DNA from 4 places in the Pleomorphomonas sp. T1.2MG-36 genome. Region 3 is predicted to be linked to each of the others. Evidence: predicted binding sites of a transcription regulator. Region 3 holds the regulator's gene; each other region holds the start of a gene.
What was found. Region 3 encodes PhoB, which activates phosphate uptake and scavenging genes when phosphate is short. Its sites were predicted from a motif close to TGTCATNNANCTGTCAT; they were not measured.

Region 1: the regulator PhoB is predicted to act here: its motif matches at 4,914-4,930, upstream of QQZ18_RS15650 (arsenate reductase/protein-tyrosine-phosphatase family protein).
Region 2: the regulator PhoB is predicted to act here: its motif matches at 4,931-4,947, upstream of ugpB (sn-glycerol-3-phosphate ABC transporter substrate-binding protein UgpB).
Region 4: the regulator PhoB is predicted to act here: its motif matches at 5,139-5,155, upstream of QQZ18_RS04810 (UDP-2,3-diacylglucosamine diphosphatase).

What each region holds. Positions count from the first base shown of each region.
Region 1 covers NZ_CATNLY010000023.1:921,027-928,661, forward strand. Annotated here, with positions in the region: gene sdhC (succinate dehydrogenase, cytochrome b556 subunit) at 261-659, shown strand; gene sdhD (succinate dehydrogenase, hydrophobic membrane anchor protein) at 668-1,060, shown strand; gene sdhA (succinate dehydrogenase flavoprotein subunit) at 1,063-2,904, shown strand; gene QQZ18_RS15635 (hypothetical protein) at 2,958-3,509, shown strand; gene QQZ18_RS15640 (succinate dehydrogenase iron-sulfur subunit) at 3,526-4,305, shown strand; gene QQZ18_RS15645 (hypothetical protein) at 4,491-4,643, shown strand; gene QQZ18_RS15650 (arsenate reductase/protein-tyrosine-phosphatase family protein) at 5,077-5,565, shown strand; tRNA gene QQZ18_RS15655 (tRNA-Ser) at 5,800-5,889, shown strand; gene QQZ18_RS15660 (methyl-accepting chemotaxis protein) at 6,401-7,635, shown strand, end outside.
Region 2 covers NZ_CATNLY010000001.1:331,908-339,542, forward strand. Annotated here, with positions in the region: gene QQZ18_RS01620 (cysteine hydrolase family protein) at 1-605, shown strand, start outside; gene ugpC (sn-glycerol-3-phosphate ABC transporter ATP-binding protein UgpC) at 624-1,676, opposite strand; gene ugpE (sn-glycerol-3-phosphate ABC transporter permease UgpE) at 1,679-2,527, opposite strand; gene ugpA (sn-glycerol-3-phosphate ABC transporter permease UgpA) at 2,538-3,422, opposite strand; gene ugpB (sn-glycerol-3-phosphate ABC transporter substrate-binding protein UgpB) at 3,536-4,855, opposite strand; gene QQZ18_RS01645 (HAMP domain-containing methyl-accepting chemotaxis protein) at 5,577-7,610, shown strand.
Region 3 covers NZ_CATNLY010000045.1:93,121-100,755, forward strand. Annotated here, with positions in the region: gene QQZ18_RS18045 (shikimate dehydrogenase) at 1-14, shown strand, start outside; gene coaE (dephospho-CoA kinase) at 11-592, shown strand; gene dnaQ (DNA polymerase III subunit epsilon) at 661-1,380, shown strand; gene QQZ18_RS18060 (NUDIX hydrolase) at 1,500-2,066, shown strand; gene cysK (cysteine synthase A) at 2,030-2,995, opposite strand; gene dut (dUTP diphosphatase) at 3,146-3,592, opposite strand; gene coaBC (bifunctional phosphopantothenoylcysteine decarboxylase/phosphopantothenate--cysteine ligase CoaBC) at 3,635-4,840, opposite strand; gene phoB (phosphate regulon transcriptional regulator PhoB) at 4,947-5,642, opposite strand; gene phoU (phosphate signaling complex protein PhoU) at 5,667-6,374, opposite strand; gene pstB (phosphate ABC transporter ATP-binding protein PstB) at 6,397-7,215, opposite strand; gene pstA (phosphate ABC transporter permease PstA) at 7,239-7,635, opposite strand, start outside.
Region 4 covers NZ_CATNLY010000001.1:1,028,177-1,035,811, reverse strand. Annotated here, with positions in the region: gene thiD (bifunctional hydroxymethylpyrimidine kinase/phosphomethylpyrimidine kinase) at 1-773, shown strand, start outside; gene QQZ18_RS04830 (LysR family transcriptional regulator) at 775-1,632, opposite strand; gene QQZ18_RS04825 (cysteine hydrolase family protein) at 1,718-2,305, shown strand; gene pgi (glucose-6-phosphate isomerase) at 2,459-4,102, shown strand; gene pgl (6-phosphogluconolactonase) at 4,346-5,038, shown strand; gene QQZ18_RS04810 (UDP-2,3-diacylglucosamine diphosphatase) at 5,219-6,046, shown strand; partial or broken gene QQZ18_RS04805 (glycosyltransferase family 4 protein) at 6,043-7,053, shown strand; gene QQZ18_RS04800 (putative motility protein) at 7,108-7,293, opposite strand; gene QQZ18_RS04795 (protein phosphatase CheZ) at 7,323-7,635, opposite strand, start outside.

The sequences.
Region 1 (7,635 bases), on a different contig from region 3:
GCTTCACCGTTTTACGAGTGGATCGTAACGTCCCATCCTGTCGTTTCGCCGCGTTTTCGGGAAAGCCTTGGCTTGGGGGCACCGAAATCGGCCGGGATTTTATCGTTTTGCATCCGGCTGGTGGCGATTTGGCTTTGACGACCCACCTCCGAGAAGGTACTTACGACTCAAGCTTCTCCAGGCTCTTGACGTTAACGTCAGCGTCAAGAGTTCGCGTCAAGGGAGCGTCCGTCTCCCACCTCATGAGGGAACATCATTCGATGGCCGACGCCCGCTTGGCGGCTTCCCGCCCGCTCTCGCCGCATCTCCAGGTTTTCCGTTTCATCCTGACCATGGCGATGTCGATCGTCCACCGCATCACCGGCGGCTTCCTTTATGTCGGCACGGTGTTCATCGCCGTCTGGCTGGTGGCGGCGGCAAGCGGCCCGGAATGGTTCGCCCGGGTCGACGGCATCTATCAGAGCTGGATCGGGCGGCTGATCCTTCTCGGTCTCATCTGGTCGCTGATCCACCACGCCATTGGCGGTGTCCGGCATTTCATCTGGGATCTCGGCTATGGCTTCGATCCCAAGACGGCCGATCGGCTGGCCCTCTTCAATCTCGTGGCCGGCGTCGTGCTGACGGGTGTCGTCGCCATCGCCGCCTTCATCTTCGCCTGAGGTTCGCCATGAGCAAGTCCTTCCGCTTTCAGACGTCGCTGAAGCACGCTCGCGGCTTCGGCTCGGGCAAGTCGGGTACGACGCATTTCTGGCAGCAGCGAGTGACCGGCGTCGCCGCGCTCCTGTTGTCGCTCGTCTACGTCGTGCTTCTCGTCAAGCTTCAGGGCGACGACTATGCCGCGGTGATGGCCACGCTCGGCAATCCCTTCGTCGCCGTTCTGATGCTCGCCTTCCTCGGCGTCAGCGTCTGGCACATGAAGATCGGCATGCAGGTGATCATCGAAGACTACGTCAACCAGCCGCTGCTGCGGGTTCTGGCGCTGATGGCCAATTCCTTCTTCTCGGCGCTGGTCGGCATTGCCTCGGCCGTGGCGCTCATCAAGATCACCTTCGGAGCCTGATCATGGCCGTTGCCTCAGAGACCACCGGCGGCAAGCAGACCGCCTTCAATGTCGGCGGCCGCACCTATCAGTTCATCGACCACACCTTCGACGTGGTAGTGGTGGGTGCCGGCGGCGCCGGCCTCAGGGCCGTTGTCGGCGCCTCGGAGGCGGGCCTGTCCACCGCCTGCATCACCAAGGTGTTTCCCACCCGCTCGCATACCGTCGCCGCCCAAGGCGGTGTCGCCGCCTCGCTCGGCAACATGGGGCCGGACGACTGGCGCTGGCACATGTACGACACCGTCAAGGGGTCGGACTGGCTGGGCGACCAGGATGCCATCGAGTATCTGGTGCGCAACGCGCCGGCCGCCGTCTACGAGCTCGAACACTGGGGCGTGCCGTTCTCCCGCACCGAGGAAGGCAAGATCTACCAGCGGCCGTTCGGCGGCATGACGACCAACTTCGGCGAGGGCATCGCCCAGCGCACCTGCGCCGCCGCCGACCGCACCGGCCACGCCATGCTGCACACCATGTACGGTCAGGCGCTCCGGCATTCGGCCGAGTTCTTCATCGAGTATTTCGCCATCGACCTGATCATGGAGAACGGCGCCTGCCGTGGCGTGGTCGCGCTCGACATGGAGACCGGCTCGATCCATCGCTTCCGCGCCCACAAGACGGTGCTGGCGACCGGCGGCTACGGCCGCGCCTACTTCTCCTGCACCTCGGCTCACACCTGCACCGGCGACGGCAACGCCATGGTGCTGCGCGCCGGCCTCGCCTTGCAGGACATGGAGTTCGTGCAGTTCCACCCCACCGGCATCTATGGTGCCGGCTGCCTGATCACCGAGGGTTCGCGCGGCGAAGGCGGCTATCTTACCAACTCCGAGGGCGAGCGCTTCATGGAGCGCTACGCGCCCTCGGCCAAGGACCTTGCCAGCCGCGACGTCGTCTCCCGCTCGATGACCATGGAAATCCGCGAGGGGCGCGGCGTCGGCAAGCTCAAGGACCACATCTACCTGCACCTCGATCATCTCGATCCGGCGATCCTGGCCGAGCGTCTGCCGGGCATCTCGGAGAGCGCCAAGATCTTCGCTGGCATCGACGTGACGCGCGAGCCGATCCCCGTGCTGCCGACCGTCCACTACAACATGGGTGGCATACCCACGAACTATCACGGCGAGGTGCTGGCCAAGATCGACGGCGATCCCGACCGGATCGTGCCGGGCCTGATGGCCGTCGGCGAGGCGGCATGCGTGTCGGTGCACGGCGCCAACCGTCTCGGCTCCAACTCGCTGATCGACCTTGTGGTGTTCGGCCGCGCCGTTGGCCACCGCTGCGCCGAGACCATCGACAAGAGCAGCCGCATCGCCGAGCTGCCCAGGGATGCCGGCCTCTATGCCCTCGAACGGCTCGACCGGGTGCGTCATGCCTCCGGGTCCACGCCGACGGCTGAACTTCGCCTGTCGATGCAGAAGACCATGCAGTCGAACTGCGCCGTGTTCCGCACCGGCGAGGTGCTGGAGGAAGGCGTCAAGCTGATCCACGATTGCTGGGCGGCGGGTGACGATCTCAAGACCACCGACCGTTCGCTGATCTGGAACACCGACCTCACCGAGGCGCTCGAATACGAGAACCTGATTCTGCAAGCCGTGGTCACCATGGAAGGCGCCGCCAACCGCAAGGAAAGCCGGGGCGCGCATGCCCGCGAGGACTATCCCAACCGCGACGACGGCGAGTGGATGAAGCACACCCTGGCCGCCATCGACACGAGTGCACGGACCGTAGGACTCGATTATCGCCCGGTGCACACCTACACGATGACCTCGGAAATCGAATACATCAAGCCGAAGGCGCGCGTGTACTGAGTGGGTACAGGAGATGATGTGTCGTGCAGATGTCCGTCAGAGACTGATTCCAGATGATCGAGACGCATAACCTCAGCATGTCGTGTGTATTAACTGCCACGCTAGTGACTGCTGGCTGCGTCGCGTCTAGCCAAGCTCACAATCCTGCTCCGATGGCCGATACACAGGAAGCGGGCACGCCTATTACCGTCGGCAACAAAGCTGATCTGGTGGGATGCTGGACTGATATGCACTGGATCGAATGGCCGTCCATGGAGCCTGGATACCCCAGCGAAAAGAAGCAGGTCGGAGTGACAATGTGCTTTGACGCCGACACCTATTTTTATCTGACGGATTGGCCGACAGATGCCATGGGAAGCGTCGGTCCATATAAAGTCGTTTCCGCGGGAACGCTGGAGCTTAGAATTCGCGATAGAACTTGGCATTCTCTTCAGATGAAGATGTCGTTTCCCTCAAAGAACGAGATATCCGGGGAAGTCCTATTGGGCGGGGACGCATCGCCAGAACCTTTCTTGCTTCGGCGGGACCCCACGAACAAAACCTACTTAAAGCTCAAAGAGCTCTATGAAGATTGGACGCGGGCCGAACGCGCCGCCAGCCACTAAAGAACAGGATGATCTCATGGTTCAGCTCACGCTGCCGAAGAACTCGAAGATCAAGGCTGGCAAGGTCTGGCCGAAGCCGGAGGGCGCGACGCATGTTCGCGAGTTCCGCATCTATCGCTGGGATCCAGAGGACGGCCGCAACCCGCGGCTCGATACCTTCTTCGTCGACCTCGACGATTGCGGACCGATGGTGCTCGACGCGCTGTTGTGGATCAAGAACAAGGTCGATCCGACGTTGGCGCTGCGCCGCTCCTGCCGCGAGGGCATCTGCGGCTCCTGCGCCATGAACATCGACGGCATGAACACGCTGGCCTGCACCAAGGGCATGGATGAGATCGACGGCCCCATCAAGATCTACCCGCTGCCGCACATGAACGTGGTGAAGGACCTGGTGCCCGATCTCAATCACTTCTATGCCCAGCACAAGTCGATCGAACCCTGGCTGCATACCTCATCGCCGACGCCGGAGACGGAGTGGCTGCAGAGCCATGACGACCGGCAGAAGCTCGATGGCCTCTACGAGTGCATTCTCTGCGCCTGCTGCTCCACCTCCTGCCCAAGCTATTGGTGGAATGGCGACCGTTATCTCGGCCCTGCCATCCTGCTGCAGGCCTATCGCTGGCTGATCGACAGCCGCGACGAGGCCACTGGAGAACGGCTCGACAATCTCGAGGATCCGTTCCGCCTCTATCGCTGCCACACCATCATGAACTGCGCCCAGACCTGCCCGAAGGGACTCAACCCGGCGAAGGCGATCGCCGAGATCAAGAAGATGATGGTCGAGCGGCAGTTCTGACTGTTTTTCGCATCGAGTTTGCAAGGCGGCCCGGCTCGCGTCGGTGCCGCCTTTTTTGGGGCGCTGCCGCGACAACACCTTGCCCCCGACCCGCTTTCGTCCGCTTTCCACCCCATTAAGGACGGCTTCCTAGGGCTTAATGCCACCATGCGTCGGATTGTCCGGCGTCACCGGAAGCCAAAGAAATGTTCGTCCGCAAGTTCGTCGTCAGCCTCGTCTTCGCCGCCGCCTTCGCTCAGGCCCTCGCGGCCCTTGCCGAGCACGCCGCTGTGAAAAACGCCGCGGCGATGACGACCGTGATGGAGACCGCGGCCACGTCGGACGCGCCGACGTCCTGACGCGAACCGCGGCCATTTTCTGCCCAGAAAGCCGGCAAAAGCATCCGCGATGGGATGCGAGCGGCAAAGCCAAACCGTAGGAGACCCCGGTTTGGTTACGCCCTTCGGCGGGGTTGAAGGCATGCCCCCGAGACTATACCTCGCCATCGACCGACCGGCGGCACGTCGATTCCGCTTTGAAGATGAATGGCCTAGACTTTTGTCTACCTCATTTTTCGGAAAGGCGCGAATTGATGGCGCGCTTTATGCATTTGAGTTTTGCGGGAGGCGCGTCATCGGCCTGTCTCGCAAACGTCATGGAGAATCCATCGGCGCGGCGCAGAGGAGTGTGGGATCGTTCGAGCCCCCGAGGGGGCGGTGCTTTCCCGAGCATTTGAAGAAAGACGGAACGATGGCGTTGGTGACACCTCCGAGCGTCAGGGGCATGTTCAGGATGCAGACCGTCGATGTGCTGTTTCTGTGCGAAACCAACAGCGCGACCAGCCTGATGGCCGAAGCGCTGCTCAACCAGCGCGGTGACACGCGCATCCGCGCCTTCAGCGCCGGCAGCCGACCAGCCACGGCCCTGCTGCCGGAAGCCGCGCAGGCACTCACGCTGCGCGTCATACCGACCGATGGCCTGGAACCGAAGTCATGGGCCATATTCGCCCTGCCGGGTGGCCTTCGACCGCATATCGTAGTCGATCTTGCCACCGTGACCTGGACCGAGCCCGACTGCGCCCGTCTCGCCGAGTATGCGACGCTGCGCTGGCCCCTGCGCGATCCGGCACTGGTCGAGCGCAAGGCCGATCGCCGTGCCGTCACCGATACGGTGCTCAACGCCCTGCAGACTCGAATCTCCGGCGAGCTGATGCGTCGTATCGACAGCGTCCGGCAGGCGATCGACAGCCAGCAGTCGCCGGCTTCGCGACAGTGGGCGTGACGAGCAACTAGGGAATCGGCCGCAATGGTGCGTGACGACGGACGACCGCTTGTCGTCGCGTGTCCCTTTGCGGCTTTTCATCGCGCTCTGCCTACTCAAATCCACGTTAATTCAGCTAGTTAGCTCAATCTTCAGAACCTTCGGCGCGGACTTATTCTTTAAGCCGCATACCCTCTTGCGCTCCGACCGAACATCGTTATAGTGCGCGGCCACGAGCCGGGGTGCCGGCCGTGTGGAGAGGTGGCCGAGTGGTTTAAGGCGCACGCCTGGAACGCGTGTATAGGGGCAACCCTATCGAGGGTTCGAATCCCTCCTTCTCCGCCATTATCGCAATCAAGCCATTCTCATTATTTCTCTTTCTTGTGGCGCCGGGGCTTTGCCGCGGGCCGCCATGGGCATGCGCCCAGCTCAGCCATGACAGACGGCCAACATGGTCTGCCGACCATCATGCACGGATCGGAATCGACCGCAGCCGATCGCCGCTGGAGGCCGAGCTTTTCGGGCCGGACCCCGGCTAGCGGAGACACACCTGCGTCCCGTCAGGCGAAATGCGCGGACGGCGCAACATCGATCCGCCCAGGCGCAGTAAATCCGAGAGATCACGAATGTTATTTCCGACAATACGCACGGATCTCAGTTGTCCGAATTGTATCGAACGAGACTGCAAAAAACAGAAATAACATCGGCTCCGGCTTAACTAAAATACAGGGTTTATAGTTCAGCTTGACTACTTGCCATTGGTGGATGTTCGGCGGTTTCGCCCCCACCGTCGGATCGTTCTCGCGCCGGTGCCAGGCGGAGAAACCGGCACCTCGGAAGTTTGGCCGGAGGTTTCATGTTCGATCGTCTGCGCATCATTTCCCGCATTGCCCTGATCTGTGGCGTCATGATCATTCCGGTTCTTACTTTCGGCACGATGTTCTTCGAACAGTCGCGGGAGCAAAGCCGGCAGACGGCGGCCGAGAAGAAGGGCATGGAGCATTACCGGCTGGGCTTTGCCCTGTGGGAAGCGCTGCTCGTCGAAGAGCGGGCACCGGGCGCCGCCATGTCGCAACCGGTTGCCGATTTGCGCAAGACCTATGCCGAGGCCGCGACGGCCTATGATGGCCTGCATGGCACGGAGAAGCTTTCGAAGGACTTCCTCGCCGCGGCCGAAGTGGGGCGCGGCAACGAAGCCAAGGTGACCGGCCTGGAGTTGCTCAACCTGGTGCGCAATGCGTCGGAGCTGACGCTCGATCCGAAGGCATCCAGCTACTATCTGATCGACGCGGCGACCCTGCAGATGCCGACCCTCTTGATGGCCTCCAGCAACCTCGGCGATCTCTTCGATCTCGCCAACCGTACCAAGGGTTTCATCACGCCGCAGCAACGCATCGATATCGTCAGCGCGCTGCACGACATCGACAATAGCGCCACCACCCTCGCCTACGACTTCCAGACCGGCTTGTCCGGGCTATCCGATGCGAAGGCCGCCGATCTCAAGACCAAGGCGACCAGCCTCGCCAAGGCGGCGGAGGCGTTTGCCGACAAGCTCAGACCGGCCGTGCAGACACTGGCTACCGGCAAGTTTCCCAAGGATCTCAACGCTGGCGTCGCCGACGCCAAGGCGGCGCTGCGCACCGAGACGCTGGCGCTCTGGCATCAGACGGAGGTCGAAGTGGGCACTCTTCTCGACGACCGCCTCAGTGGCCTCAGGTGGGCCTTTTACGGCAACCTCGCCATCATCGCCTTGATTTTGGCGGTTGCCGGCGTGCTTGCCTATGTCGTCACCCGCTCGATCTCCCGGCAACTGACGCGCCTTACCGGTGTTCTGGGTGATATCGAGACCGGCCGGTTCGATATCGAAATCCCCTATGCCGCTTTGCGGAACGAAATCGGCGCCATGGCGAAGAGTTTCGCCGTTTTCCGCGACGGCCTTGCCGAGGCCGAGCGCATGCGGCTCGAAAGAGAAGGCCAAAGCGCCGAGGCGATCCATGCCGCCGACCGCCGCATAAAGCTGGTGTCGGTCTTCACGGATCGGATGACCGCGCTGGCCGGGGCCTTCACCGCGTCGTCGGGCGAAGTGAACAC
Region 2 (7,635 bases), on a different contig from region 3:
TGCTCGTCATCGACGTGCAGAACGTCTATCTCGACCGCCCCGATCCTTCGACGCTGACCGGCGAGGACCTCGCCCGCTATCACGCCTGGACGCCATTTCATGAGCGCATGCATGGCACGGTGATCCCGTCGATCGCAAAGCTGCTTCAAAGCTTCCGCGGTCGCGGTCTCGACGTGCTCTATGCCCGCATCGCCGCGTTGCGCCACGATGGACGCGATCGATCGCTGAGCCAGAAAAAGCCAGGCTGGAACGACCTTTTGCTGCCCAAGGACGAACTGCCGTCGCAGATCGTGCCGGCGATCGCCCCCGAAGGCGACGAAATCGTCGTCACCAAGACTACCGACAGCGCGCTGACGGGCACCAATCTCCGTCTGGTGCTTGCCAACCTCGGCATCACCCACGTCGTCTGTTGCGGCATCTTCACCGACCAGTGCGTCGCCTCGACGGTGCGCAGCCTTGCCGACGAGAGCTTCGACGTCATCGTCGCCGAGGATGCTTGCGCGGCCGGCACTATGGACATGCACGACCGAGAGCTGGAAATCATGAACATGATCTACTGCTCGGTGATGAGCAGCGACGAGGTGATCGGCTACCTGCCGGCCTGAGCGCGACCGGCGGCTCAATCATCGGGAGAGCCGCCTGCCGCTTTCTCCGTCGAAGAAATGCAGCCGGTCGGCGGCGACCACCACACGCATCTCGTCGGCAAGCGGCAGGTCCGGCGACAGTGCCATGGTGAGGTGCATCCCCTCGACCGAGCCGTGAACCAGCCGCTGCGCTCCGAGTTCCTCGACATAGCGGACGGAGAAAGGCACGCCGGTACCGGAGGCCGCCGGATGAATATCCTCGGCCCGCAAACCGATGGTCAGCCGGCCGTCCTTGATGCCGGCCACCCCGCTCGCGATCATCTGCCCGCCGATGGCCACGGCGCCTCCGGTCACCTTGGCATCGGCAAGGTTCATGGCCGGCGAGCCGATGAAGCTCGCTACGAAGGTCGATGCTGGGTTGTGATAGACATCGAGCGGTCGGCCGACCTGCTCGATGCGCCCGCCGTTCAGCACCACGATCCGATCGGCCAGCGTCATCGCCTCAAGCTGGTCGTGCGTCACGTAAACCGAGGTGACGCCGAGCCGGCGCTGCAACTGGCGAATCTCGCCACGCATCGAGACGCGCAGCTTGGCGTCGAGGTTGGAGAGCGGCTCGTCGAACAGGAAGGCATCCGGCTTGCGCACGATGGCGCGCCCCATGGCGACGCGCTGCCGCTGACCGCCTGAAAGCTGCTTCGGCTTGCGCTGGAGGAAGGGCTCGATTTCCAGCATGCGCGCCGCCTCGGCTACCCGGGTGTCGATGTCCGCCTTGGGTACGCCGCGGTTCCTGAGGCCATAGGCAAGGTTGTCGTAGACGCTCATGTGTGGATAGAGCGCATAGTTCTGGAACACCATAGCGATGTTGCGGGCCGCCGGGTCGATCTCGTTGACCACCCGGCTGCCGATGGAGACGGTCCCCGAGGTGATCGTCTCAAGGCCTGCGATCATCCTGAGCAGCGTCGACTTGCCGCAGCCGGACGGCCCCACCAGCACGATGAACTCGCCATCGGCGATCGACAGGCTGACGTCGGAGACGGCCCGGACGCCGCCGGCGTAGAGCTTGCTTACGGCGGCGATTTCAATGGCGGACATGCTCACTTCTCCGTTTCGATCAGGCCCTTGACGAACAGCCGCTGCATGCCAACCACCACGATGACCGGCGGCAGCATGGCGAGCACGACGGTGGTCATGACGACGTTCCATTGGGGCAAGGCGTCGGCCACGTCCGACATGCGCTTGATGCCCATGACGATGGTGTAGTGGTCCGATGTTGTGGTGACCATCAGCGGCCAGAGATACTGGTTCCAGCCGTAGATGAAGAGGATGACGAACAGCGCGGCGATGTTGGTGCGGCTGAGCGGCAGCAGTATGTCGCGGAAGAACTTGAGCGGCCCTGCCCCGTCGATGCGCGCCGCCTCCATCAGTTCGTCCGGCACCGTCAGGAAGAACTGCCGAAACAGGAAAGTGGCGGTTGCCGAGGCGATCAGAGGAATTGTGAGGCCCGCGTAGCTGTCGAGCAAACCGAGGTCGGCCACCACCTTGAACGTCGGCACGATGCGCACCTCGACCGGCAGCATCAGCGTGACGAAGATCATCCAGAAGGCGACCGCCCGGAAAGGAAACCGGAAATAGACGATAGCGTAGGCCGACAGGATCGAGATGACGATCTTGCCGAAGGCGATCGAGAGAGCCATCACCAGCGAGTTCCACAACATGCCGCCGAGCGGCGGCGCGCCCGAACTGGAAAGGCCGTCCGTCAGCATCGAGCGATAGTTGGCTACCATTTCGCCGCCGGGCAGCAGAGGCACCAAGCCCGACATGAAATCGTTGGGGCCATGCGTCGAGGCGATCACGGCGACATAGACGGGAAAGGCGACGATCAGGATGCCGGCGATCAGCACAGCATGGGCAAGCGCGTCGAGCCAGGGATGGCGATCGATCATGGCCGGATCCTCAATAGGTTACCTTGCGCTCGACCCATTTGAACTGGATCACCGTCAGCGCAACGACGATGGCCATCAGCACCACCGACTGCGCGGCGGAAGAGCCGAGGTTGAGGCCTATGAAGCCGTCGACGAACACCTTGTAGACGAGGATGTTGGTCGACTGGGCCGGATTGCCGCCGGTGGTGGCGTGGATCACCGGGAAGGTGTCGAACATCGCGTAGACGAGGTTGATGACGGCGAGGAAGAAGGTGGTGGGTGACAGGAGCGGGAAGACGATGGTGAAGAAACGCTTCACCGGCCCGGCGCCATCAATGGCCGCCGCCTCGATCATCGACTTCGGGATCGCCTGCAAGCCCGCTGTGAAGAACAGGAAGTTGTAGGAAACCTGCTTCCAGCTGGCGGCGATGACGACCAGGATCATGGCGTCGGTGGGCTGCAGCGCGTGATCCCAGCGATAGCCGACCGCGGCAAGCAGATAAGGCAGCAGACCGATGGTCGGATTGAACAGAAACCACCACAGGATGCCGGCGACGGCGGGCGCGACCGCATAGGGCCAGACCAGGAGCGCGGCGTAGACGCGGCCGCCGCGAACGAGCCGGTCGAGACTGACGGCGAAGACAAGACCGAGCCCCACGGACAGCAGCGTTACCGCCGGCGCGAAGATGGCCGTCACCTTCAACGAGTTGAGATAGGTCGGCTCCTGAATAAGGTCGGCATAATTGGTGAGACCGACCCATGTCGTGGACAGACCGAAGGCATCTTCGCGCTGGAAGGACTGAAGAACAGCCTGGGCCGCCGGCCACAGGAAGAAGACGACGGTCACTGCGATTTGCGGCAAAAGGAGCGCATAGGGCAGCAGGCGGTTGCCGAAAACGGTGCGCTTGGTCTGCATGAAGGAAACCGGATCGAGAAGCGCGGATGCGGCATATCCTGCCGCCATCCGCAAGAAGGCCGGCGCCGAACGGGAAGCCCGTCAGCGCCGGATTTAACGGGGAAAAGGCGGGGTCAGCCGTTCGCGGCGCGGAAGTCGGCGATCAGCTTGTTGCCGCGCGTCACGACGGAGTCGAGCGCCTCCTTCGGAGCCTTCTTGCCGGCCAGCAGATTCTGGAACTCCTCGTCGATCACGTCACGAATCTGCACGTAGTTGCCGAAGCGCAGACCCTTGGAGTTGTCGGTCGGCGGATTGAGGGTGATCTGCTTGATGGCGACGTCGGAGCCGGGGTTCTTGGCATAGAAGCCCTGCTCCTGGCCGAGCTTGTAGGCCGCCGCGGTGATCGGCAGATAACCGGAATACTGGTGCCAGTCGGCCTGCACTTCCGGCGACGACAGGAAGGTGAAGAAATTGGCGACGCCCTTGTACTCGGCGTCGTTATGCCCCTTCAGCACCCACAGCGTAGCGCCGCCGATGATCGAGTTCTGCGGCGCGCCCTGCACGTCGGAGTAATAGGGCAGCATGCCGAAACCGACCTGGAAATCCTTGGAGTTGGCGATCACGCCGGCGCGCGAGGCCGACGAGTTCATGTAGATCGCGCATTCCTGGCTGTAGAACTTCGGCGGCGCGTCGTTGCCGCCGGCCGGACCGCCATACTGGAACAGTCCCTCGTCCTGCCACTTCTTGAGATTGGTCCAGTGACGGACCTGCAGGTCGCCGTTGACGGTCAGCTCGGCGTCCGCGCCGCCGATACCGTTCTGGAGGGTGCCGATCGGCTTGTTGTGCCAGGCCGACAGGTTCTCGAGCTGCAGCCAGGAGATCCAGCCGGTGGTGAAGCCGCACTTGGCGGCACCCGACGACATGATCTTCTTCGAATAGGCTTCGACGTCTTCCCAAGTTTTCGGCGGCTGCTCGGGGTCGAGCCCAGCCTTCTTGAAGACATCCTTGTTGTAGTAGAGGATCGGCGTCGAGGAGTTGAACGGCATCGACAGCATGTTGCCGTCGGCGTCGGTGTAGTAGCCGACCACGGCCGACAGGAACGCCTTGGGATCGAAGGCGGCACCGGTATCCTTCATCAGCTGGTAAACGGGATAGACGGCGCCCTTTGCCGCCATCATCGTACCCGTTCCCACTTCGAACACCTGAACGATGTCGGGCTGCTGCTTGGCGCGGAAAGCGGCGATGGCGGCCGTCATGGTCTCGGGATAGGAGCCCTTGTAGACGGCCGTTACCTTGTACTCGTCCTGCGAGGCATTGTACTTGGCGACGATTTCGTCGAGCTTCTTGCCGAGCTCGCCGCCCATGGCGTGCCACCAGGTGATTTCGGTAGCGGCAAAGGCGGAACCGGACATGAGGGTCAAGGCTAGTCCGGCGATGAGGGACCGCGTCAGCATGGCGTCATCCTACGTTCGATGTTGTCGGTGACGGCAAGCAGTAGGGGCGGCATGTGACAGAGGCATTGCCTCCTTGTGACCGTTCGGTGACGAGCGCGAACGGATGGGGCGACTCATCCCGCCGTCATGAGAGCCGGAACCAAGGCGCTGGAAAACCTGCCAAAATCAGAGACCCAGTCTGAGGTGCGCATCACCTGGACATCGGCTGCGTGTCGCGATGAACCGCATAAGCGGCTAAGTCTTTCGTATATGCGCACTTTTGCCTAGGTATTCGGAGAGGCGGACTTCGCCTCGCTCCGGAACAAGAAAATCTGACCAGCGACTCACACTGAAGCAGCCGCGCCAAATATCCGGTCCGGTCCACATCAGACAACTTGGAACTGTGCCGAGAGCGAGACGCAAGGCGCGCCGTCAAACGCAGTGCTTTCCACGTCGCACGCATCAATATTTCTAGCGGAACACCATAATAAACTTACGAAAGTAGATTCTATACCCCTTTATTCAGCAATATCGAGTTTCGATTGTATCGTTTCACCTTAAGACAAAACGAAGCACAACGATAATTATCGCGACATATGTTCAGATGTCCGCACCGGCTTGCGAAGTTTGCCGATCGAATAAACGACAGCTTAACTCCGCATGTCCTGAAATGCGCCCCACACATGCGAATGCGCGGCTTAGACAAGACAATTGGCTGAGCGATTGCTTTTGGGAGAGAGAGATGCGCTGGACTGTTGGCAAACCCAGGTTGAAGGCCTGGCGACTCGGCATATTGGGCAAGATCGTTTCCGGCTTTCTGATAGCGCTCGCGTTGATGGCTATCGTCGCCGGGGTCGCGCTCCGGACCTTCTCCCAGTCGAACAGCGTGGTCACCGATCTCGCCACCCGCAACGTCGAGGTCGGCATCGCCAATGATGTCCAGGCGAAGTTCCTCGAGTATCGGCGTCTCAGCCGCGAGCTCATCTACACCTCGCTTCCCGGCACGGCTCAAGCCACAGAACAACAGGCCGAGCTTCTGCGCGCCGCCATCACCGAGGGTGTCAGCAAGGTCTCTGATTTCGGACAGCGCGACACTCTGAAGGAGCTGAGCCTGGAGTTCGAGTCCTATGCGACCGAGCTTGCCCGCATCGGCACGGAAAAGGCCAAGCTCGCCACGATGCGGGTCCAGTCCATGGAGCCCGCCATTGCCGCCGTGCAGAAGGGCCTCGAAGACGTCGCCGCCATCGCACTGGCCACCAGCGACGCCTCGACGCGCGACACGGTCAACGAGATCCTGCGGCTGGTGCTGCTGGTGCAGAACCAGGTCAACGTCGCCCTCGCCAATCTCGACGACGAGTCCCTCCAGGCAGCGCTCGACACGCTGACCACCGCCGACAGCTGGATCGACTCCTCGGCCAAGTCCGGCCCCAAGGAGTTGCGGTCGACCTTCGCCGAATTGCGCGACAAGGCACAGCAATACGAGTCCGACTTCACCGTCATCCAGGCATCGAGCCTCCAGAACATCAAGGATGTCGCGGCGCTCAGCGACAAGGTCACCGGCATCATCAACACGCTAGACGCCTTCATGGGTGTCGCCAACAAGAGCCAGTCCGCCCTTCAGGCCAAATCGGAGCAGATGCTGGCCTCGTCGGAGACCATGCTGTGGGGCATCTCGGCTGGCGGTCTCGTCGTCGGCATCGTTCTCGCCCTCCTTCTCGGTCGCGGCATTTCCCGGCCGATCGTATCGATCACCAGCGCCATGCAGCGCCTGTCCGCCGGTGAGCTGGCCGTGACCGTTCCCGGCCTCGGCCGGACCGACGAAGTCGGCACCATGGCGGCGACGCTCAACGTCTTCAAGGAAGGGCTGGTCGAGAACGAGCGCCTGCGCGTCGAGCAGGACCATGCCAAGGCCGTGACGGAGGAACGCCGGCGCGGGGAGATGAGCCAGCTTGCCGACGCGTTCGAAATGGCCGTGGGCGGGGTCGTCCAGTCGGTGGTCAGCGCATCATCCCAGTTGCAGCTGGCTGCCCGGTCGATGACCTCGGCCACCGAGGAGGTGTCGGGGCAGTCGATCACCGTCGCGAGCGCCGCCGAGGAAGCGTCCACCAACGTCGAGACCGTGGCGGCCTCGGCCGAAGAACTCGCCTCGTCCATCGGCGAGATCAAGCGGCAGGCGGATGAAAGCACCCGCGTCGCATCGCGTGCCGCCAGCGATGCGCAGGCGACGGCCAACCGCGTCCGCGAACTGGCAGACAGCGCCAATCGCATCGGCGAGGTGGTCAACCTCATCGACAACATCGCCAGCCAGACCAACCTCCTGGCGCTGAATGCCACCATCGAAGCAGCGCGGGCCGGCGAGGCGGGCAAGGGGTTCGCGGTGGTCGCCGCCGAGGTGAAACAGCTCGCCGACCAGACCTCGAAGGCCACGTCGCAAATCTCCCGCCAGATCGGCGAGATCCAGTCGTCGACGCAGTCGTCGGCCGAGGCGATCGTCGGCATCACCTCGATCATCGAGCAGCTCAACGCCATCGCTTCGTCGATCGCCGCGGCCGTCGACCAGCAGGGCGCGGCGACAAACGAGATCGCCCGCAACGTCGCCCAAGCCTCCTCGGGTACCCATCAGGTGTCGCAGAACATCGTCGGCATCACCCAGGCGGCAACCGAGTCCTCCAGCGCCGCAACCCAGGTGCTGGCATCGGCCGACGACCTCGCCCGCCAGTCGGACACGCTTCGCGACGAGGTCAGCCGTTTCCTGTCTTCGGTGCGCACCGCCTGAGAACCTTCGTCTGACAGCAACTTCA
Region 3 (7,635 bases):
AGGCCGATCTTTGATCATCATCGGTCTCACCGGCTCGATCGGCATGGGCAAGACCACCACCGCCGATCTGTTCCGGCAAGCGGGTCTGCCGGTGTTCGATGCCGATGCGACGGTGCATGCCCTCTACGAAGGTCCGCTCGCCGCCGATATCGAGGCGGCATTCCCTGGAACGACCAGGGCGGGTCGCGTCGACCGCGCTCGGCTCGCCGAACGGCTTTCCGGCGATGCCGACGCCTTCCGCCGATTGGAAGCCATCGTTCATCCGGCGGTGCATCGTGCCGAAGCCGATTTCCTCGCACGGTCTCGGGCCACTGGCGCCCGAGCAGTCATCCTCGACATTCCGCTTCTTTTCGAAACCGGCCGGCAGGGGGATGTCGACAAGACGGTGGTGGTATCGGCCCCGGCCGAGGTGCAGCGCGCCCGCGTGCTGTCTCGCCCCGGCATGACGCAGGAAAAGTTCGAGGTCCTCCTCGCGCGGCAGATGCCGGATGCCGAGAAAAGGGCGCGAGCCGATTTCGTCATCCCCTCTGGAGACGGTATCGCCGCGGCGAAGGCTTCCGTCGAGGCTTTTCTCCGTCAACTGCTTTCTTGAGGATTTGGCGGGGGACAAGCGGGGCGGATTTCCTTGAAATCGTGCTCGTCGGCAGGCAGGATTCGCCCATGCGTGAAATCGTCTTCGATACCGAAACCACTGGCCTCGATCCCAAGACCGGCGACCGCCTTGTCGAAATCGGCTGCGTCGAAGTTGTCAACCGTTTCCCGACCGGGCGGAACTTCCATGTCTACATCAATCCAGGGCGGTCGGTGCCCAAGGAAGCATTTGATGTGCATGGGCTGTCCGACGAGTTTCTGGCCGACAAGCCGCGTTTTGACGAGATCGCCGATGGATTTGTCGCCTTTGTCGGTGAAGCGCATTTGGTTGCCCACAATGCCAGCTTCGACATGGGCTTCATCAATTTCGAGCTGAAGGCGTCGGGACGGCCAGTTTTCGGCAACGAGCGGGTGGTCGATACGCTGATGATGGCGCGGCGGAAGCATCCCGGTGCGCCCGCAAGCCTTGATGCACTCTGCAATCGCTACGGCATCGATCGCTCAAGGCGCATCAAGCACGGCGCTCTGCTCGATGCGGAGCTCCTGGCCGAGGTCTATCTCGAGCTGACCGGTGGCCGGCAGGCTGGCCTCGACCTGACGGTGTCCGTCCAGGATGCTTCTACCGGCGATACCGGGGGTCGCGTTGCGCTACGCCCGCGCCCCGCGCCGTTGCCCTCGCGTTTGTCCGCTTCCGAAGCGGAGGCTCATGCAGCTTTTATTGCCGCCATTGGCGAAAAGGCGCTTTGGAACACCTATCTCGACAATGGCGAGCAGGCAGAAACGGCCTGAGCGAGACTTGGCTCAGCGGTTTCCCGGGTTCGTCCGGTCAGGCTGTCCTTAGCCGGCGAATTATGTCATAGAGCGCTCCTGCGCTCGTTCCAGCCGCCAGATTGGTCGGGAGGCGCTTGATGATTAAGTCTCCGAAAGGATCGGTTGTGGCCAAGGCGACGCCCGAGAAATTCCGGCAGGTCGCCGCCCTGCCCTATCGTTTGACGGCCGAAGGCTACGAGGTGGTGATGATCACCACCCGCGACAGTGGTCGCTGGATATTGCCCAAGGGTTGGCCGATCAAAGGCTTGAAGCCTCACGAGAGCGCCGAAACCGAGGCGATGGAGGAGGCAGGTCTGATCGGCAGCGCCGTGCCGAAGGCCATTGGCCGCTTCACCTACGTGAAGCAGTTTCCCAAGCGCCAGGAGAAGGTACTGGTCGACGTCTTTCCGCTGGCCATCGAGCGGCAGCTCGAGAACTGGCAGGAAAAAGATCAGCGCGAGGTCCGGTTCTTCAACCCGGTAGACGCCGCGGCACTGGTATCCGACGCTGGCGTCGGCGATATCATCCTCGCCTTCTTTGTCGATCTCGCCAAGAAGAAGGCGGCCGGCACCCTGAAGGCACCGACCGCCGAAAAAGCATCTCCGTTGCCGGGCGAACCGGACGTGGATCAGGCAAGCCCTTCGAACAAGGCCGTCGACAGATAACGCTCGGCAAAGGACGGCACGATCACAACGATGGTCTTGCCGGCATTCTCGGGCCGTTGACCGAGCTTGATCGCCGCCGCCAGCGCCGCTCCGGAAGAAATGCCGACCGGCACGCCTTCAAGCTTCGCCGCCTGGCGAGCGGTGGCAAGTGCCTCTTCCGAGGGAACCGGTAGGATTTCGTCGTAGACCTTGGTGTCGAGAACCGACGGAACGAAACCGGCGCCGATGCCCTGAATCTTGTGCGGACCGGGGGCGCCACCCGAAAGAACAGGGCTCTCGTTCGGCTCGACGGCCACCACCTTCACCTCGGGCTTACGCTCTTTCAATACGCGGCCGACGCCGGTAATGGTTCCACCAGTACCAATGCCCGCGACGAAAATGTCGACCTTGCCTTCGGTATCGTTCCAGATCTCCTCGGCCGTGCTCACGCGGTGCACTTCCGGGTTGGCCGGATTCTCGAACTGCTGCGGAATGATGGAACCGGGAATGCTGGCGGCCAGCTCGCCGGCTTTGGCGATGGCGCCCTTCATGCCCTTGGCCGCTTCGGTCAGCTCCAGTTCGGCGCCAAGCAGCTTCAGCATCTTGCGGCGTTCAACCGACATCGATTCCGGCATGACCAGAATCAGCCGGTAGCCCTTGGCGGCCGCGACGAAGGCGAGCGCGATACCTGTGTTGCCCGAGGTCGGCTCGATCAGGGTGGACTCGCCGGGCTTGATCTTGCCCTGTGCCTCCAGCGCCTCGATCATCGCAACGCCAATGCGATCCTTGACCGAGGCGATGGGGTTGAAGAACTCCAGCTTGCCGAGAATGGTCGCCTTGACGCCATTCTCCTTGGCGAGCTTGTCGAAGCGAACAAGCGGTGTGTCGCCGATGGTGTCGGTGATGGACGCGTAGATCTTGCCGCGACCGCGGCGGGAAAGATCGCTCATGGGAAAATCCTCGTTGTGCTGGCCTTCTGAAATTACGCCCATTCTATCGGCGGTCGCAAAACGTCACCAGTCAACCGAGGTCGCATCAGGCAATCGGATTGGAAAATGATCCCATAGAAGAGCCATACTTGAGAACGGATTGCCCCATCCTCAAGATCGACCTGTCGATCCGAACCCACCCGCTCCGCGAATGGTCGCGTCGAGTGCCTCGGTTTCGACGAGGTGGGCACGACAGACCGGCGCGATGACCATCTGGGCAATGCGCTCGCCGCGTCCGATGGTGAATGGCGTATCGGAAAGGTTGACCAGGATGACCTTTATCTCGCCGCGATAGTCGGCATCGATCGTGCCGGGCGAGTTGAGGACGGTCACACCATGCTTGGCGGCCAGCCCCGAGCGCGGCCGGACCTGCGCCTCGTAACCGGACGGCAGCGCCATGGCGAGACCGGTCGGCACCAATGCACGCCCGAGCGGCGGCAGGATCACCGCCTCTTCGACGGCTGCCAGAAGATCGAGGCCTGCGGCGTCCTCGCTCTGGTAAGCCGGCAACGGCAGATCCTGGGCATGGGGTAGACGCAAAAGAGCAACCTCGACCATCGATAACCTCAAACCTTATGTGTTGCGGACCCGAATCGAAAATCAGCCAAGCCGTTCGGCAACCAGCGCAACCAAGCGCTCGGCGACCTCATCCTTGGACAACGTCGGCCAGACATCGACACCGGCCGCCGAAAGGACGCGAACGCTGTTGCGATCGCCGCCGAACACCCCTCCGGCCGCCGACACGTCATTGGCGACGATATAGTCGGCTCCCTTGGTTGCCAGCTTTCTGGCAGCGTTGGTCTCGATTTCAGTCGTTTCGGCGGCGAATCCAACGACGATCTTCGGCCGTTGGGCGTCGTGGCCGAGCGTCGCTAGGATATCGGGGTTTTCGATGAACGAAAGCGGCGGTGGGTCACCGGCCGCTTTCTTGATCTTGTCCGGCGCCACTTCGGCCGGACGCCAATCCGATACGGCGGCGGTCATCACCGCGACGTCGGCCGGCAGGGCGGCGAACGCGGCCGCAAGCATCTCGCGGGCCGTCTCCACCCGAACGATGTCGACACCCAGAGGATCCGGGATCGAAACCGGGCCGGAGATGAGCGTCACGCGGGCACCGGCGCGGGCGGCGGCGGCGGCAACGGCGTGGCCCTGCTTGCCCGAGGAGCGGTTGGTGATGAAACGCACCGGATCGATCGGCTCGATGGTCGGACCGGAGGTGACGAGCACGTGCCGACCGGCCAGCGGCCTCGGTTGCTCCCGCATGGCGAAGAAAGCCTCGACACCGGCAACGATGTCCATCGGCTCGGACAGGCGGCCGACGCCTGCTTCGTTGCGCTCGGCCATCCGCCCCTCGGCCGGGCCGATGAAGCGAACGCCGTCGGCGGCCAGTTGCGCGGCGTTGCGCCGGGTTGCCGGGTGCGCCCACATGCGCTGGTTCATGGCGGGACAAACGATGATCGGCGCGGCGGCGGCCAGCAGGCTGGCCGTGGCAAGTTCGTCGGCAATGCCGTTGGCCATGCGCGCCATCAGGTTGGCGGTGGCGGGCGCCACCAGGATCAGGTCCGTATCGCGGGAAAGCACGATATGGCCGATGTCCTGCTCCTCGGTGGGATCGAACAGATCGCTGAACACCTTCTCGCCGGAGAGCGCTCCCACGGTCATCGGCGTCACGAACTCTTTTCCCGACCGGGTCAGGATCACTCGTACCTCGGCGCCGCGCTCCTTGAGGCGTCGGATCACCTCAAGCACCTTGTAGGCGGCGATGCCACCACCGATGACGATCAGAATGCGCTTGCCCGCCAGCATCTCAGGCTCCCTTTTGGACGATCGGAAGGGAACCTAGACCATCGGGCCGCGGAGCGTAAGCGACAAAAGCGGAGGGAAGCGCCCAGTCCGAAACGGTGGCAATGGCTTAGCCGCTGGCGAACTTCTCGTCGAAGGAGTAGCCGGAACCGCGTACCGTACGGATCGGGTCGCGGGCGCGGCCGCGATTGATCGACTTTCTGAGGCGACCGACATGGACGTCGACGGTGCGTTCGTCGACATAGACGTCGTGGCCCCACACGCCATTGAGCAACTGTTCGCGCGAGAAAACTCGGCCGGGCGACTGCATCAGAAACTCGAGCAGCCGGAACTCGGTCGGGCCGAGGTGTATTTCGCGTGCCGAGCGCCGGACACGCCGTGTTTCGCGGTCGAGCTCGATGTCGCCGGCCGTCAGAAGACTGGATACCGCTTCCGGCTTGGCACGCCGCAGCATGGCCTTGACGCGAGCGATCAGCTCGGGGACCGAGAAGGGCTTCACGACATAGTCGTCGGCACCGGTCGCAAGTCCGCGTACCCGTTCCGACTCCTCGCCGCGCGCCGTCAACATGATGACCGGCAGCCGCTCGGTTTCCGGCCGTGCCCTCAGGCGACGGCACAGTTCGATGCCCGAGAGACCCGGCAGCATCCAGTCGAGCAGAAGCAGGTCGGGAGTGATCTCCTTGAGGCGAATGTCGGCCTCGTCGCCGCGGAAAGCTTGCTCTACCTCGAAGCCCTCGGCTTCGAGATTGTAGCGCAGCATCAGCGACACTGCTTCCTCGTCCTCGACGATCATCACCTTGGCCATGGTCGTCCTCAACTCCAGAGCTTGTTATGAACCGGCAATGGTACTGGCAATCGAAGCGTCGGCCTTGGGCCGCTCCTCATCGTAGGACCGGCCCGTCACGACATAATGCACCGATTCCGCGATGTTGGTGGCGTGATCGCCGATACGCTCGATGTTCTTGGCGCAGAACAGAAGATGGATGCAGAAGGTGAGATTGCGCGGATCTTCCATCATGTAGGTGAGGAGCTCGCGGAACAGCGACGTGTAGAGCGCGTCGATCTCGTCATCGCGCTGGCGCACGGCTCCGGCAGCCTGGTCATCCTGGCTGGCATAGGCATCCAGCACCCTCTTCAGCTGCTGCAGGGCGATCTCGCAGAGATGCTCGACGCCGGTGATGAGCTGCTTGTGCGGGAACACGCCGTTGATGGCGACGACACGCTTGGCGATGTTCTTGGCGAGATCGCCGACCCGTTCGATATCGTTGGCGATGCGCATGGCACCGACGATTTCGCGAAGATCGTTGGCCATCGGCTGGCGACGGGCGATCACCAGGATCGACTTGTCCTCGATCTCGCGCTGCAGCCGGTCGAGATCCTTGTCGCCGGCGATCACCTTCTGGGCGAGGGCGAGGTCGAGCCGCGTCAGGGCGGCAACCGAGTCGCCGACAGCGCGCTCGGCAAGGCCGCCGATCTCGGTGACCATGCGGGCGATTGCCTTGAGGTCGTCGTCATAGGCGGAAACCGTATGTTCCATGGAAATCTCCTGCCGTTTCCGATTAGCCGAAGCGGCCCGTTATGTAGTCCTGCGTCCGCTGTTCGAGCGGATTGGTGAAGACGTGGTCCGTCGGGCCTTCCTCGATCAGGTGTCCGAGATGGAAGAAGGCGGTCCGCTGCGACACACGCGCCGCCTGCTGCATCGAATGGGTCACGATGACGATGGTGAAGTTGGCGCGAAGCTCGTCGATCAATTCTTCCACCTTGGCGGTGGCGATCGGGTCGAGCGCCGAGCAGGGCTCGTCCATCAGGATGACTTCGGGCGATACGGCGATGGCGCGGGCGATGCAGAGCCGCTGCTGCTGGCCGCCGGAAAGGCCGGTTCCCGGCTCGTTGAGGCGATCCTTGACCTCGTTGAAGAGCGAGGCCTTCTGCAGGGACGTGACGACGATCTCCTCGAGGTCGGCCTTGGAACGGGCGAGGCCGTGGATGCGCGGCCCGTAGGCGACATTGTCGAAGATCGATTTCGGGAACGGGTTCGGCTTCTGGAACACCATGCCGACGCGCGCTCGGAGTTCCACCACATCGAGGTCCGGATCATAGACATCCTGATCGTCGAGCTTGATGGTTCCTTCGACGCGGGCGCCCGCAATGGTGTCGTTCATGCGGTTGATGCAGCGCAGAAAGGTCGACTTGCCGCAACCCGACGGGCCGATGAAAGCGGTGACCGCCTTCTCGGGAATGCCGATGGAAACCCCGTGCAAGGCTTCTTTCTGGCCGTAGGTCACTCGGACGTTGGCCGTGTGGATCTTGATCGGCCGGCTCGCCGGATCGGGGGTGCGGACGGTTTCGAAGGTCGTCGCGACCTGAACTGCGGACATGGCGGAAACTCCGGAGAAACGGGTTACCAGCGGCGCTCGAAGGCGCGGCGGAGGATGATGGCGATACTGTTCATGGCGAGCAGGAAGGCGAGCAACACGATGATCGCCGCCGAGGTACGCTCGGTGAAGGCGCGTTCCGGCTCGGTTGCCCACATGTAGATCTGCGTCGGCAGCGCCGTCGCCGGATCGAAGGGTGTCGTCGGGTATTCGACGACGAATGCCTTCATGCCGATCATCAGCAGCGGCGCCGTTTCGCCCAGGGCATGGGCCAGCCCGATGATCGTTCCGGTGAGCACGCCGGGCATGGCCAGCGGCAGTACGTGGTGGAAGACTGTCTGCATCTTCGAGGCGCCAACGCCAAGGCCGGCTTCGCGGATCGACGGAGGCACCGCTTTCAGCGCGGCGCGCGTGGCGATGATG
Region 4 (7,635 bases), on a different contig from region 3:
CAGGGTCGGATTCAAGCGGAGGCGCCGGTATCCAGGCCGACCTCAAGACCTTCTCGGCGCTCGGCGTCTATGGCGCGTCGGTGATCACGGCACTGACGGCGCAGAACACGCGCGGCGTCACGGGAATCCATGAGGCGCCGGCCGACTTCGTTCGCGCCGAGATCGACGCCGTGTTCTCCGACCTGGCCGTCGGCGCGGTGAAGATCGGCATGCTGGCCAGTCCCGAGCTGATCCGCACCGTCGCAGCCGGCCTTCGCGATTACGGCCAGAGCCGCGTCGTGCTCGACCCGGTGATGGTGGCGACGTCCGGCGACAGCCTGCTCAAGGGCGAGGCGGTGGCGACGCTGCGCAAGGAGCTGTTCCCGCTGGCCAGCCTCGTCACGCCCAATCTGCCGGAAGCCGGCAAGCTCTTGGCGCGGACGGTGGGCGAGACGACCGACGACATGCTGGAGGCGGGGCGCGAACTGCTCTCGCTCGGCCCCAAGGCAGTGCTGATCAAGGGCGGTCACGGCACCGGTGCCGAGAGCACTGACCTCTATCTCGACGGTGACGGCGAGCGCTGGCTGACGGCGCCGCGCCACGCCACGCGCAACACCCATGGCACCGGCTGCACGCTGTCCTCGGCCATCGCCGCCGGCCTTGCCAAGGGGCTCGACATGTCCGCTGCCGTCGCCGAGGGCAAGGCCTATGTCACGGCGGCCATCGTCGCCGCCGACCGGCTGGAGATCGGGCACGGCCACGGCCCGGTCCATCACTTCCACGCCTGGTGGTGAGCTAGCTTTTGTCGAGCCGGCGGCTCACCGTCGCGTCGATCCAGCGGGCGACGGCGCGGACCGCCGGCGCCTTGCCGCGTTCCGGATGAGCGAGGCGATAGACGTCGCGAAAGGCGGCGCCGCGGGTGCCGGCGACTTCGGCAAAACGCGGGTCGGCATCGCCCATCAGCACCGGCAGCATGACGTCCGCGCCGGTCGAGGCCGCCGCCTCGGCCAATACGTCGAGGCTGTTCGAGCGCGCCATGACGCGGGCGTCCGGACGCAGCGCCTTCAGGGCGGTCATCTCCGGCATGTCCGCGTAATCCTGGCCATAGGCGACAATGCAGCCGGACCGCGCGCCCGCCTTCGGTCGGTAAAGCGCGAAGGCGAGGCGGCCCAGACGCCGGATGGTGGCGTTGTCCACCGGCCCTCGGCCGAGCCGCACGGCGAGATCGGCCTCCCGCTCCTCGAAGCTGACGCTTCGGTCCTCGATGTTCAGGTCGACCTCTATGCCGGGATGAGCGGCGGCGAGATCGCCGAGCGACGGGGCCAGGATCAGGCCGTGAACGAGCCCGAGGCTTGAAACGCGCACGCTGCCCGCCGCCTCTTCGCGCGAGCGGCGCAGCCGGTTGCCTGCCTCCTCGGCGACCGCCGCCATGGTGGACAGTTGCGGCAGGATGTCCCTGAGCAACGGTGTTGGTCTGAGGCGGCGGTCGACACGGTCGAACAGCGCCGCCCCGAGCCGCGCCTCGATCCGGGCGAGGCGGCGGGCGGTGGTGGTCTGGTCGACGCCGAGCTGCCGGGCCGCAGCGCTCAGCGTTCCGCCGGCGACAAGCTCGTTCACCAGCTCCAACTCTTCCCAACTCAAGCCTGCGTCCATGCAGATTGATCCCTGATTATTGCCGATTTCCTGCGTTGATGCAGAGCCTATTGTCGCTGCGTGGTCAAGATGGAAAGGACGCAACATGCCATGCACACTCAATGACCTCTTCGGTCGCACCGTCATCCCCGCCCGCCTCGGCGTGGCGCCTCTGGTGCTGGTCGATTGCCAGAACGACTATCTCACCGGCCCCCTGGCGCTGGCCGGCGTGGAGGCGGCGGTGGAGGCCGCCGGCCGGTTGCTCGACGCCGCCCGGGCGCGCGGTTCGAAAGTCATCCACGTGGTTCAGCGCGGGGCGGCCGGCGGGCTGTTCGATCTCGACGGCCCCGGCGGCGCGGTGATCGACCGGCTGGCGCCCCGTGAGGGTGAAGCCGTGGTGGTCAAGACGCTGCCGAACGGCTTTGCCGATACGCCGCTGCTGGCAGAGCTTGGGGAGCATGGCGGCGAGATAATCGTTGCCGGTTTCATGACGCACAACTGCGTTTCCTCGACCGTCCGCGCCGCCCTCGACCTCGGCATCCTGCCGACCGTGGCGGCCGATGCCACCGCCACGCGCGACCTGCCATATTCGGGCGGCGTCGTGACGGCCGCCGATCTTCAGCGGGCGGAACTGGCCGGGCTCGCCGATCGGCACGCCGTCGTCGTCATCGTGGCCGAACTCCTTGGAGAATAGCTTGTCGGTTCAAGCGACTTGTCACGGCAATGCTACCGAATTCGCAATCAAACCTAGACGAAGGTACTAGCCTTGCTCCGCGCCTCTCCGTAATATCCCGAGCCAATTGGCGGAACAAAACGGGCAACGGCCCGGCATTGGGAGTGCGTGAACATGGTCGCGGAGCTGGATCCTATCTTCAAGCGTCTGGAAGCCAAGAAGGCCGAGCTGGCCGATCGCCCGATGCGAAAGCTGTTCGCCGAGGACGCCGGCCGTTTCGACCGCTTCAGCGTGCATCTCGATGACCTGTTGCTCGATTTCTCGAAGAACCGTCTCGATGCGGATGCCTTCGGTCTGCTGATCGAGCTGGCCAAGGCCGCCGGTGTGGCCGAGCGCCGCGATGCCATGTTCTCCGGCGCCATCATCAACACCACCGAGAAGCGCGCCGTGCTGCATACGGCGCTGCGCAACCGGTCCAACACGCCGGTCATCGTCGACGGCAAGGACGTCATGCCCGACGTCAACGAGGTGCTCGGCCGCATCCGCGACTTCGCCGAGGGCATCCGCTCCGGCAAGATCGCGTCTTCGACCGGCGCCAAGTTCACCGACGTCGTCAACATCGGCATCGGCGGCTCCGATCTCGGCCCGGCCATGGCGACGCTGGCGCTGACGCCTTATCGCGGCAATGGCCCGCGCCTGCACTATGTGTCCAACGTCGACGGCGCCCATATCGCCGATACCTTGGCCGAACTCGATCCCAAGACGACGCTGTTCGTCGTGGCGTCCAAGACCTTCACCACTTCCGAGACCATGACCAACGCCGGCACGGCTCGCGAGTGGATCAAGACGAACCTCGGCGAAGCGGCGGTGGGCGCGCACTTCTGCGCGGTGTCCACGGCGCTCGACAAGGTGGCCGCCTTCGGCATGGACGTGAAGCGCGCCTTCGGCTTCTGGGACTGGGTCGGCGGCCGTTACTCGGTGTGGTCGGCCATCGGTCTGCCGGTGGCGATCTCCGTCGGTTTCGACAATTTCGTCGCCTTCCTCTCCGGCGCCCACGAGGTGGACAACCACTTCCGCACCGCGCCGCTCGAGAAGAACATCCCGGTGATCCTCGGCCTTCTCGGCGTCTGGTACCGCAACGTCTGGGGCTTCTCGACCCACGCCGTGCTGCCCTACGACCAGCGTCTTTCGCGCTTTGCCGCCTACCTGCAGCAGCTCGACATGGAGAGCAACGGCAAGGGCGTGCGCACCGACGGCACGCCGGTGCCGCGCGCATCCGGGCCGATCGTCTGGGGCGAGCCCGGCACCAACGGCCAGCACGCCTTCTACCAGTTGATCCACCAGGGCACCGACGTCATCCCGGCCGACTTCCTGGCCGCCGCCGTGCCGCACGAGCAGGTGGGCGACCACCATCCCAAGCTCCTGTCCAACGTGCTGGCTCAGACCGAGGCGCTGATGCTCGGCAAGACGGCGGACGAAGCCGCCGCCGAGCTCCGGAAGGCCGGCAAGTCGGAGGCCGACGTCGCCGCTCTCGCCCCGCACAAGGCGTTCCCCGGCAATCGCCCGACCAACACCATCCTCTACCGCACCCTCGACCCGAGGACGCTTGGCCGCCTGATCGCCATCTACGAGCACAAGGTGTTCGTGCAGGGCACCATCTGGGGCGTCAACTCCTACGACCAGTGGGGCGTCGAGCTCGGCAAGGAGCTCGCCAACCGCCTTCTGCCGATCCTCAAGAACGAGGCGGAACCGGCGGCGAGCCAGGATGCCTCGACCAAGGGACTGGTTGCGGCCATCAAGGCGCTGCGGAAGGATTGAGTCTTCCGATGAAGCCGGTGGCGGGTGCGCCGCCGGCTTTTCCTCATGCCGTTGTTGCCTTGGGGCATCCCGGCGCGGGTTTTCAGGTATTGCGCAAAGTCGGCCGGTGCCAACGCCGGCCGATTGTGTATATTTGGACAAGGGGAAAGCTGGCCCGCACGGCGCTGTCCGATGCTCAGGCCGAACCGCCGTGCAGCCGATGACAGCCGGCGGCGTCACGGGGTCGCCGATCTGGAGGAATGGATGTACGAGTTTCAGGAGTTCGAAAATGGCGCTGCGCTTGCCGATGCCTTGACTGTCGAGGTCGCCGGTGCGCTCGCCCATACCATCCGCCTGCATGGCAAGGCGGCGCTGGCGTTGTCGGGGGGCAAGACGCCGGTGCGCTTCCTCGAGGCGATGTCGCGCTATCGCATGCCCTGGAACGACGTCGTCGTGACTCTGGTCGACGAACGCTGGGTGCCGGAGAGCCACGAGCGCTCGAACGCCGGCCTTGCCCGCCGCCACCTCCTGAAGGGGCCGCTCAGCAACATCGAGTTCGTGCCGCTCTACCGGCCGGTGCCGACGCCCGAGGAAGCGGTGGCCGAGGTCGGCAAGGTCATCGCCGATCTGCCGCTTCCCTTCGCCGCCGTCGTGCTCGGCATGGGCGAGGACGGCCACACCGCCTCCTTCTATCCGGGCGGTGACAATCTGGCCGTGGCCAACTCGCCCGATTGCAAGGCGCAGGTGATGGCGATCAACGCCAAGGCGGCGGGCGAGCCGCGCATCACGCTGACGCTGCCGCTGCTGCTGGGCGCCGACGAGATCCTGCTGCACATCGAAGGCGCCGAAAAGCGCGCCGCCTTCGAAAAGGCCGTGGCCGGCGACGACGTGCTGGAGATGCCGGTGCGCAGCCTTCTCAAGTCGGAGAAGCTGGTCAAGGTTCTCTGGTGCCCTTGATCAGGAGCGAACGATTTCAGGATTGGGCGGCCCGGTTTCGACCGGGCCGTTTTGCATTTGTGGGGTGCCGAGTGGTTCGATGTGACACAATTGGCGGCCTTGTCATAAAACTGAGAAGCTGTCGGGACAAAAGGAGGTATCGGGATTGGCGAATTGCCGTCGATTCCCGCACCGGAGAAGATGCGACGCGCATCTTTGTTTGCCATGACGGACGCCAATACTACTCGAAGCCTGAGATCGCTGTTCCTGTCCGACATTCATCTCGGCACGCGAGACTGCCAGGCCGATCTTCTGTTGGACTTCATGCGCGTTCACGAGGCGGAGACGATCTATCTCGTGGGCGACATCGTCGACGGCTGGCGGATGCGCCGGTCCTGGTTCTGGACGCAGAGCCATAACGACGTGGTCCAGAAGCTGTTGCGCAAGGCTCGCAAGGGCGCGCGGGTCGTCTACATTCCCGGCAATCACGACGAGTTCCTGCGCGACTATCTCGGCACTCACTTCGGCGGCGTCGAGGTGATGGATCGCTGTCTGCACGAGGCGGCCGACGGTCGCCGGTTCCTGGTGATCCACGGCGACCAGTTCGACGTGGTGGTGCGGCATGCCCGCTGGCTGGCCTACCTCGGCGACTGGGCCTATGAGACGGCGCTGTGGATCAATACGTGGCTCAACAGGGCCAGGCGGTTCCTCGGGCTGCCCTACTGGTCGCTGTCGGCCTGGGCCAAGCTCCGTGTGAAGAACGCCGTCAATTTCATCGGCGCCTTCGAGGATGCCCTGGCCTATGAGGCGCGGCGCGTCGGGGCCGACGGGGTCATCTGCGGCCACATCCACCACGCCAGCATGCGCGACATGAACGGCATCGCCTACGTCAATACCGGCGACTGGGTGGAAAGCTGCACGGCGATCGCCGAGAACCACGACGGCAGTCTGGAGATCATCCGTTGGACGCGCCTCGAGCACGAACGGCAGCAGCCCTTGATGCTGCCGCGCGCCGAGGCCGCCGAATGACGCGCATCACCGTCGTCACCGATGCCTGGCATCCTCAGGTCAACGGCGTCGTCCGCTCGATCGAGCGCACCAACGCCGAGCTGATCGCCATGGGGGCCGAAGTCACCATGGTGACGCCGGATCTGTTCCGGACGCTGCCGCTACCGAGCTATCCGGAAATCCGCGTCGCCATCTCGACCTATAGGCGGGTGGCCCGCGAGATCGAGCGTGGCCAGCCGGCCTACGTCCACATCGCCACCGAAGGGCCGCTTGGCCTCAAGGCGCGCAAATGGTGCCGCCGCCACGGCATGCCCTACACGACGAGCTATCACACGCGGTTTCCGGAGTATGTGTCGGCACGGCTGCCGGTGCCCGAGTCCTGGCTTTATGCCCTCGTTCGCCGGTTCCATAACGGCGGTGCCGGCTGCATGGTGGCCACCGACACGCTGGCGGCCGAACTGTCGGCGCGCGGCTTCCGCAACCTGATGCGTTGGGGGCGCGGCATCGACGCCGAGCTGTTCCGGCCGCGACCGGATGAGGCGGGGGTGTTCGACCATCTGCCACGGCCGATCTTCATCAACGTCGGGCGTATCGCCGTCGAGAAGAATCTTGAGGCGTTCCTGGCGCTCGATCTGCCGGGCTCCAAGGTGGTGGTGGGCGATGGGCCGCAGCGGGCGAGCCTCGCGAGGCGCTACCCGAACGTCCACTTCGCCGGCGTCAAGATCGGCGAGGATCTCGCCAGCGCCTATGCCTCGGCCGACGTCTTCGTGTTTCCCTCGCGGACGGATACCTTCGGCAACGTGCTGCTGGAGGCGCTGGCCTCGGGCCTGCCGGTCGCCGCCTATCCGGTGATGGGGCCGCTCGACATTCTCGGCGACAGCGACGCCGGCATTCTCGACGAGGATCTGCGGGCGGCCTGTCTCGGCGCCCTCGCCATCGATCGAACGGCGGCACGCCAGTTGGCGCTGTCTTTCAGCTGGCGGCGGGCGGCGCTGCAATTCCTCGACAACATCCGGCTTGCCAACGGCGAGACGCTGGATGCGCCCCTTGAGCCGGCGATCGCCTGAGGCGGCTTCGCGCTGTCAGACGGTCATGTCGACATGGGCTCCCATGCCGGCCGGTGGCGGAGCGGACGCCGTTTGGGTCGCTTTGCTCAGAAGCTCGGCGGCCGCCTGGTCGGATTTGAGCGCCATCTTCATGGCGGCCATGCCGATATTGTTCGTGGTGTTGGTCTGCACCATGGTCGCGACGGCTGCCGAAACATCCATTTTCGATACTCGCGCCTGCTAGAATGCTCTCAGGAGAACAGCGCCTGCCGTTCGGCCTTGGTCATGCGGGCGAACGGATCGTCGACATCCTTGCCCTGACGCACGGTGTCGGAGACTTCCTTCAGCGCCTCTATGGCCGTGTCCACTGCCTCCGACGCGATGGCCAGCGCCTCGTCCGTCGGTTCGTTTCCTGCTTCCGGCTCCTCGACCTCGGTTTCGATCGGGTCGAAATCCATGCCGTCGGCGAGGGCGGCGGCGTCTTCGGGCAGAGCCTCTTCGGTCTCGATGCTGTCGAAGTCGATGCTGTCGGCCAGGGCGGCGGCATCTTCCGGCAGGTCCTCG